3 regions of the Cetobacterium sp. genome follow, and region 2 is predicted to be linked to each of the others. Evidence: riboswitches for the same ligand, from Rfam matches in the RefSeq annotation. Region 2 holds a riboswitch; each other region holds the start of a gene.
The links. Region 2 has a riboswitch for cobalamin ahead of ACWI69_RS04470 (TonB-dependent receptor). Riboswitches for the same ligand answer to the same signal wherever they lie in the genome.
Positions count from the first base shown of each region.

Region 1: linked by a shared signal. The riboswitch ahead of ACWI69_RS02605 (sirohydrochlorin cobaltochelatase) and the one ahead of ACWI69_RS04470 (TonB-dependent receptor) in region 2 are both predicted to bind cobalamin.
Region 3: linked by a shared signal. The riboswitch ahead of ACWI69_RS00750 (hypothetical protein) and the one ahead of ACWI69_RS04470 (TonB-dependent receptor) in region 2 are both predicted to bind cobalamin.

Region 1 covers NZ_CDRRQU010000006.1:29,380-31,653, reverse strand. The annotation lists gene ACWI69_RS02610 (ABC transporter ATP-binding protein) at 1-1,067, opposite strand, end outside; cobalamin riboswitch at 1,228-1,404, shown strand; gene ACWI69_RS02605 (sirohydrochlorin cobaltochelatase) at 1,527-2,274, shown strand, end outside.
Region 2 covers NZ_CDRRQU010000012.1:35,052-37,325, reverse strand. The annotation lists gene putP (sodium/proline symporter PutP) at 1-505, shown strand, start outside; gene ACWI69_RS04475 (methylated-DNA--[protein]-cysteine S-methyltransferase) at 498-974, opposite strand; cobalamin riboswitch at 1,093-1,260, shown strand; gene ACWI69_RS04470 (TonB-dependent receptor) at 1,287-2,274, shown strand, end outside.
Region 3 covers NZ_CDRRQU010000002.1:44,112-46,385, forward strand. The annotation lists gene ACWI69_RS00740 (MgtC/SapB family protein) at 1-353, shown strand, start outside; gene ACWI69_RS00745 (HAD-IIA family hydrolase) at 362-1,141, shown strand; cobalamin riboswitch at 1,208-1,381, shown strand; gene ACWI69_RS00750 (hypothetical protein) at 1,477-1,881, shown strand; gene ACWI69_RS00755 (FAD-dependent oxidoreductase) at 2,054-2,274, shown strand, end outside.

The sequences.
Region 1 (2,274 bases), on a different contig from region 2:
ATTTTTAAATTAAAATTTTGTAAAACAGATTTTTCGTCATAGAAAAAACCAATATTTTTAAATTCAATAGAGGTAATAGGTTCTGTTAGAGGTATATCCCCATCTGCTCTATCATTAAGATTTATTATTTCAGTAAATCTATTGACACCAGAAATACCTTTTTGATATATATCAACAAGTCCAACCATTCTCATAATTCTAAGCCTAAAACGATCAACTAGAAGTAAAAAAGATAAAATAATTCCCATAGTGACCCCATCTTTTATATATAGGTAACCTCCAGCAAGAATGATAATAAGTTGGGTTATATTTGAGTAAAAAGTTACCCCTGAAACAATTAAACTAGAGGGAGTCATATTTTTCTTTTCACTTTCTAAAAGTGTATCATTTTTTTCAAAAAATCTTTTTTGTGCGTAGTCTTCTAAATTGTTGTCCTTTAAAAAAAAGATAGTTCGTAAAATGTCGTGAAGATTGGCAGATAATAAGCCTGAATTCTTTCTAACATTTCTGTGACCTAGTTTCATTTTTTTATTTTCTCTATAAACAAATATTAGTGTTAGAGGCAGAGGAAAAAGAGTAATTAGTGAAAGTTTTAAATCAAAGTCCATCATTATAATAATAGATGCGATAATAGTTATAACAGAAAATATAAAATCCTCTAGTCCTCTATGGCAAAGGGTTGATACGCTATCTAAGTCATTGATAACTCTAGATATTAAATCTCCACTTTGATTTTTTTTAAAAAATTCACTCGGTTGATTTAAAAGTTTTTTTAGTAAATCGTTTCTCATATTTTGTTTTATCTTACTACCCATTAATTTCCCATTTGCTTGAGAGTTTACCGCAAAAATCAGACGCAAAATATAAAGGATAATCAATACGATAGAAAATTTAAGTAATAGATTAATATTTTTAGAGGGAAGGGCATCATCTATTAAATTTTTTATTAAAAGTGGAGAGTATACGTCGATAGCGGTCATAGCTAATCTTACACTTAAAAATAGAATTAGAAGTTTACTTTCTTTTTTTAAATAGTAAATAAGAGTTCCAAAAGATGTTTTTTTCATAAAAATTTCTCCTTAATATACATTTATTTCTAAATCAATAGTAACTTTTTTTTTATATAAAAGTCAATACTTCTAGATATAAATAATATAAATAATAGATGATTATGTTATAAATTTTAGATAATTTGATTGAAATTTGTACTATAAAATGTTAAGATTAGTTAGATAAAAATGTAATGGTTCGATTTGATTAAAAGGGAATTGAGTGGAAATCTCAAACGGTCCCGCCACTGTATAGAGGATGAAAACAGTATTACCACTGAGGATAAAAACCTTGGGAAGGGCTGTGAGTAGGATGAATCTAAGTCAGGAGACCTGCCATTATTTAATTCTGCGAGGACAGAGAAGGTAAAATTTTTACACTTCTCTTTTAGTATTTACAAAAGGGAGGTTTTTTTTATTGGTGAAGAATTTTTTATTTAAAATAATATAGAATAAGATAAAATAGGGAGATTGGAGATGAATTTTTACAAAAATATGCAAAAAGGCGCCATTGTAGCAGCGCATTTTGGAACAACGCATGAGGACACAAAAGAAAAAACAATAGATATAATAAATAAAAAGTTAGAAGAAGAGTTTAAGCAACTTGATTTTTTTCAAATTTATACCTCAAGAATCATAAATAGAATACTTTCGAAAAGTGGCAAAGAGAAGTTAGATACAACTCAAATTTTGGAGAGATTGATAGAGCAAGGGTATCAACATGTAATTATTCAACCTACATATATAATAAATGGTACAGAAATGGAAGCTTTAAAAAGAGAGGTGGAGAAGTTTTCTGACAAATTTGAAGATATTAGAGTTGGAACTCCATTGTTGACGGAAATGGAAGATTATTTTAATCTGATTGATGTTATAGAAAAAGAGATAGGCCCTTTAAAAGAGGATGAAGGTGTAGTTATGATAGGACATGGGACAGAACATCCGGCATTATCAGCATATCCTATGTTAGCTTATATAGTTAGAGATTTAGAAAAACCTATATATATCGGAACAATTGCAGGTTATCCGGGAATAGAGAATATTGTGAGAGAATTAAAGAGAGACAATAAGAAAAAAGTGACTTTGATGCCTCTTATGTTTGTAGCTGGAGATCACGCCAAAAACGATATAGCTAAAGAATGGAAAGAGGATTTAGAAAAGAGTGGATTTGAGGTAGAGATAAATTTGAAGGGGTTAGGAGAGATTGAATCCATTCAAAATATTT
Region 2 (2,274 bases):
AAAAGAGCTATTTAATCCTTGGGTAGCGGGAGTTTTATTAGCTGCAATTCTATCTGCAATTATGTCAACAATAGATTCCCAGCTGTTAGTTTCATCAACTACCTTAACAGAAGACTTTTATAGATATATGAAAAAAGATGTTTCTGATAAAGAAATTATGTGGGTTGGAAGGCTGTGTGTAGTAGTGATAGCCTTGTTGGCACTACTATTTGCGCTAAATCAAAATGCTAAAGTATTATCATTGGTCGCTTATGCTTGGGGAGGGTTTGGAACAATATTTGGACCAGCAATAATATCGGTACTTTATTTTAAAAATGTGAATAATAAAAGTGTTCTGGCAGGAATTTTGGTTGGAATGTTTGTATTTTTAATGTGGAAAGTTTTGGGGTTAGACAGTTATATGTATGAACTATTACCAGGATTTTTTAGTAACTTAATCACAGTTTATATAGTAGAAAAAGTGATTTTTAAAAGTATAGTTAGTGTAGGGTGCAAAGTTACTTAGCACCCTTTTCTAAATTTAGTAGATGAGACTTTAGAGATAAGCCATAGGCATATCCAGTCAATTTGCCATTGGAGCCAATAACTCTATGGCAAGGAATAACTATGGGAATAGGATTTTTATTGTTTGCTAAACCTACCGCTCTGCACGCCTTAGGATTACCGATAGCGATAGCAATATCTTTGTATGTTTTAACTTCACCGTATGGAATATCGAGTAAAGCTTTCCAAACATTTTTTTGAAACTCTGTTCCAATGGGATTTATTTTAAAAGTAAATTCTTTACGACGTCCATTTAGAAATTCCAAAATCTCCTTAGAAGCTTGAGCTAAAGAGCTCGTAAGTTTAAAAGTTCTATTTGAAGTAGGATTATTGAGCTCAATCTTAATAATTTCATGATTTAATTCTTCGATTTTAAGTAAACCAAATGGAGTGTCAAAAATATAGAAAAAACCTGGAATAATATTTTTCATACAACTCTCCTCAAAAACTTTATTAAAATTGTACTAAAAAAATATAAATAAATCAAGGTTAATTTAAAATATATATTGTTCATTTATTGTTTAAAACTTTTAAAAATAAAGTATTTATAGTATAATAAGGCGTTATGGTTTTATAAATTAAAAGGGAATTAAGTGAGAAGCTTAAACGGTCACGCCACTGTAAAACGGACAAAAATAGATGAACCACTGGGAAACTGGGAAGGGCTATTGGAGGAGGAAGTTGAGTCAGGATACCTGCCATAAAATAAACTGCGAGTGACAGATTTGGGAGGATTAAATTAAATGGAAAAAAGATTTTATATTATTGGTTTACTTCTTGCATCTACTTTAACAATGGGACAAGAAAAGGTTATAAAGCTAGATGAGAGTGTTATAACAAGTGAGAATACGGAAACAACGGTGGCAAGTATACCTAGAAATGTAACTGTATTAACAGGCGAAGAGATAACACAAAGAGGAGCTAAAACAGTAGCAGAAGCTTTAAAATTGGTATCAAGTGTCATTGTAAAAGAGATGGGTGGGACAGACGCTGCTTTTGATGTAAGAGGTCAGGGGGCAACAGCAAAATCAAATGTTATAGTACTGGTTGATGGAGCACCAATTAATTCAATAGATTTATCTGGATATCAAACAAGTAATATACCAGTTAATAGTATTGAAAGGATTGAGGTGATACCTTCTGGAGGATCGGTTTTATATGGAGATGGAGCGGTTGGTGGAACAATCAATATTATAACAAAAGCACCAGAAGATAGGAAAAACTATGGAAGTTTGAATAGTGAGATAGGATCGTATGGATTAAAAAAACAGCAAGTTACATACGGTACTAAAATAGGAGAAAGATTTTTAGTAGAAGTAGATTATTTGAGAAGAGAAAAAGATGGATATAGAGACTATTCTAAAGATAATTTGGAAAGCTTTGGGTTTAGAAGCAGATATAAACTTGATGAAGGGGAGTTAAAAGTTAAATATAACTACTCAAAGAATGATTTTAAAGCGCCGGGAGCGTTAAACAAGGATGAAGTTAATGAGGATAGAACACACTCCAACCCAAATGCGTGGAGAATTGATGGAAAAACAGAGAAAAATAATTTTGTAGGAGATTATCTATATAACATAAATTCTGATTTAGAGTTCAAATTATTAGGAAGGTATGCTCATGAAAATTACTCTTCAAATGGAAGTAACTATAAGACAGAGGTTAAATATTTAAAACCACAACTTAAATACTCATATTTAGATGATAGCTATGTTGTATTTGGTGGAGATA
Region 3 (2,274 bases), on a different contig from region 2:
AAGAATTATTAATAAGACAAATAAGTTTAATATCTACACATCCTAGTCTCATAGAAAGTTATAAATTAGACATCACAAGATTATCAGCTCAAGTTGTCACAGGGGTAGGTTTTATAGGCGGAGGAGTGATAGTTTATTCAAATGATAAAATTTCAGGGATAACAACAGCAGCTACCTTGTGGATAACAGCAGCTATTGGCTTAGCTATTGGATATGGTTTCGTATTTCTATCTACAGCAGTTTTTTTAATTGTAGTTATAACGTTGATAGTAATGAAAATACTTGAAAGAAAAGTTATAACTATGGTAAGAAATAAGAAAGCAACTAGAAATAGGTTGGTAAAAAAGGAGTAAAAATTAAGATGAAAGACTACAAAGGATACTTGTTTGATGTAGATGGAACAATAGTTTTGGGAAATATTTTAATTCCTGGGGCTAAGGAGAAGATAGAGGAGCTACGAAAGTGTGGAAAAAAGATAGGATTTTATACAAATAATTCCTCTAATAATCCAAAAAGTTATATTGAAAAATTTAAAAAATTGGGAGTTGAAGCTGAGCTGAAGGAAATAATAACTGCTGGGGTTGTCTTGGCAGATTACTTGGCAAATAACTGTAAAAATAGAAAAATATTCATGGTAGGAACAAAAGAGTTTAAAGAGTATTGTAAAGAGATGGGAATCCAAATTTTTGATGAAAAAGATGAGTTCAATTTTTCTGAAATTGATATAGTTGTGGTAACACTCGACTCGGAGCTGAATTATAAAAAATTAGAGGTCGCCTGTAAACTTTTACATGGGAATGTAGAGTACTTAGCGGCAAATGAAGATTTGGTTTATCCAGTGGAAGGTGGAGTATTTTTACCAGACTGTAGAGCTATTTGCAATATAATTGAATTATGCACAAAGAAAACACCAAAATATTTTGGAAAACCAAAAAAAGTCATGTTAGATTATGCACTAAAAAATTTGAATTTATCGAAAGAAGAAACTGTTATAGTAGGAGATAGATTATATACGGATATAGCTTCAGGGTATATCAATGGCTGTGACACAATACTTGTTTTAACAGGAGAAGCCACAAAGGACAGTAAGAGTGTGTATAAACCAACATATATATTAGATAGTGTAGCTGATATAGATTAAAAATACCAGACTGAAGTTAAAACTATTTGACAAATAATTTAAAATAAGATATAAAATTACTATGAAACTAAATAAAAGTTTTTAGGTGCTTAGGCATAACAAGGAAGTAGGTGTAAATCCTACACAGCCTCCGCTACTGTAATGAGGATGAAACTGCATAGAACCACTGGAAGAAAATCTGGGAAGGGCAGGAGTAAAGCGAATCTAAGTCAGGAGACTTACCTAAAAACTACACAAAAATTGTTAGGAGTGGACAAGTGTGTAATAAAATCTAATGGACTTTAATGTTCGATAGATTTTTTGTCTTCTTCTCTACATTTAAGGGAGTGAGAGAGATGAGGAAAGACTTAAAATGGGATTATAATAAATTTAAAGAATTTGATAAGTTTATACATACTTTCAAAACTTATCAAGACTTAACAAAATTTCTAGAACAAAATCTGTCTGCAATGAGTGGATCGGAAGAGTTTTTACACTATATTATAAAGATGACACCACAAGAACAGTTACTATTATTTTACTTAAAAAAATACAAGAATATCATTAATCTAAAAGTTTTTTATAAAGAGTACATGAAGTTTTGTCAAGAATATTACTACTCTTTAAGTAAAGATTTATTTGAAGTTGATCCATGGAAAAGACAAGTTGTGTATTATATAAATAGAAAAAATAGATTTTTGGATAGCTTGAAAAAAATTAGGAATAATTTAAATATATCCGAAAATAAATCTTTAAATTGACTTATAAAATAAAAATAATACTGTTTAATACTACACGCCTTAAGATTAAATTTGGGCGTGTTTTAATTTTTTGAAAATTCCTGGTAGTTACTTTTTTGTAACTAATTTACAAGTCATGAATAAAATTGTATTCTAAATGTATTGAAATTAGATATAAAAAGGAAGTGTTATTATGAAAAAATGTGATATTTTAAACGCTAAAAATTATGATGCTATTATAATTGGTTTTGGTAAAGGGGGAAAAACTCTCGCTGGATTTTTAGCAAATAAAGGAAAAAAAGTAGCTCTAGTTGAAAAAGATAAAAAAATGTATGGAGGAACTTGTATAAACGTAGGATGTATCCCCACAAAAATTCTTGTTGAAGAGTCTCAAAAAGTTGATAAAAAATTTAA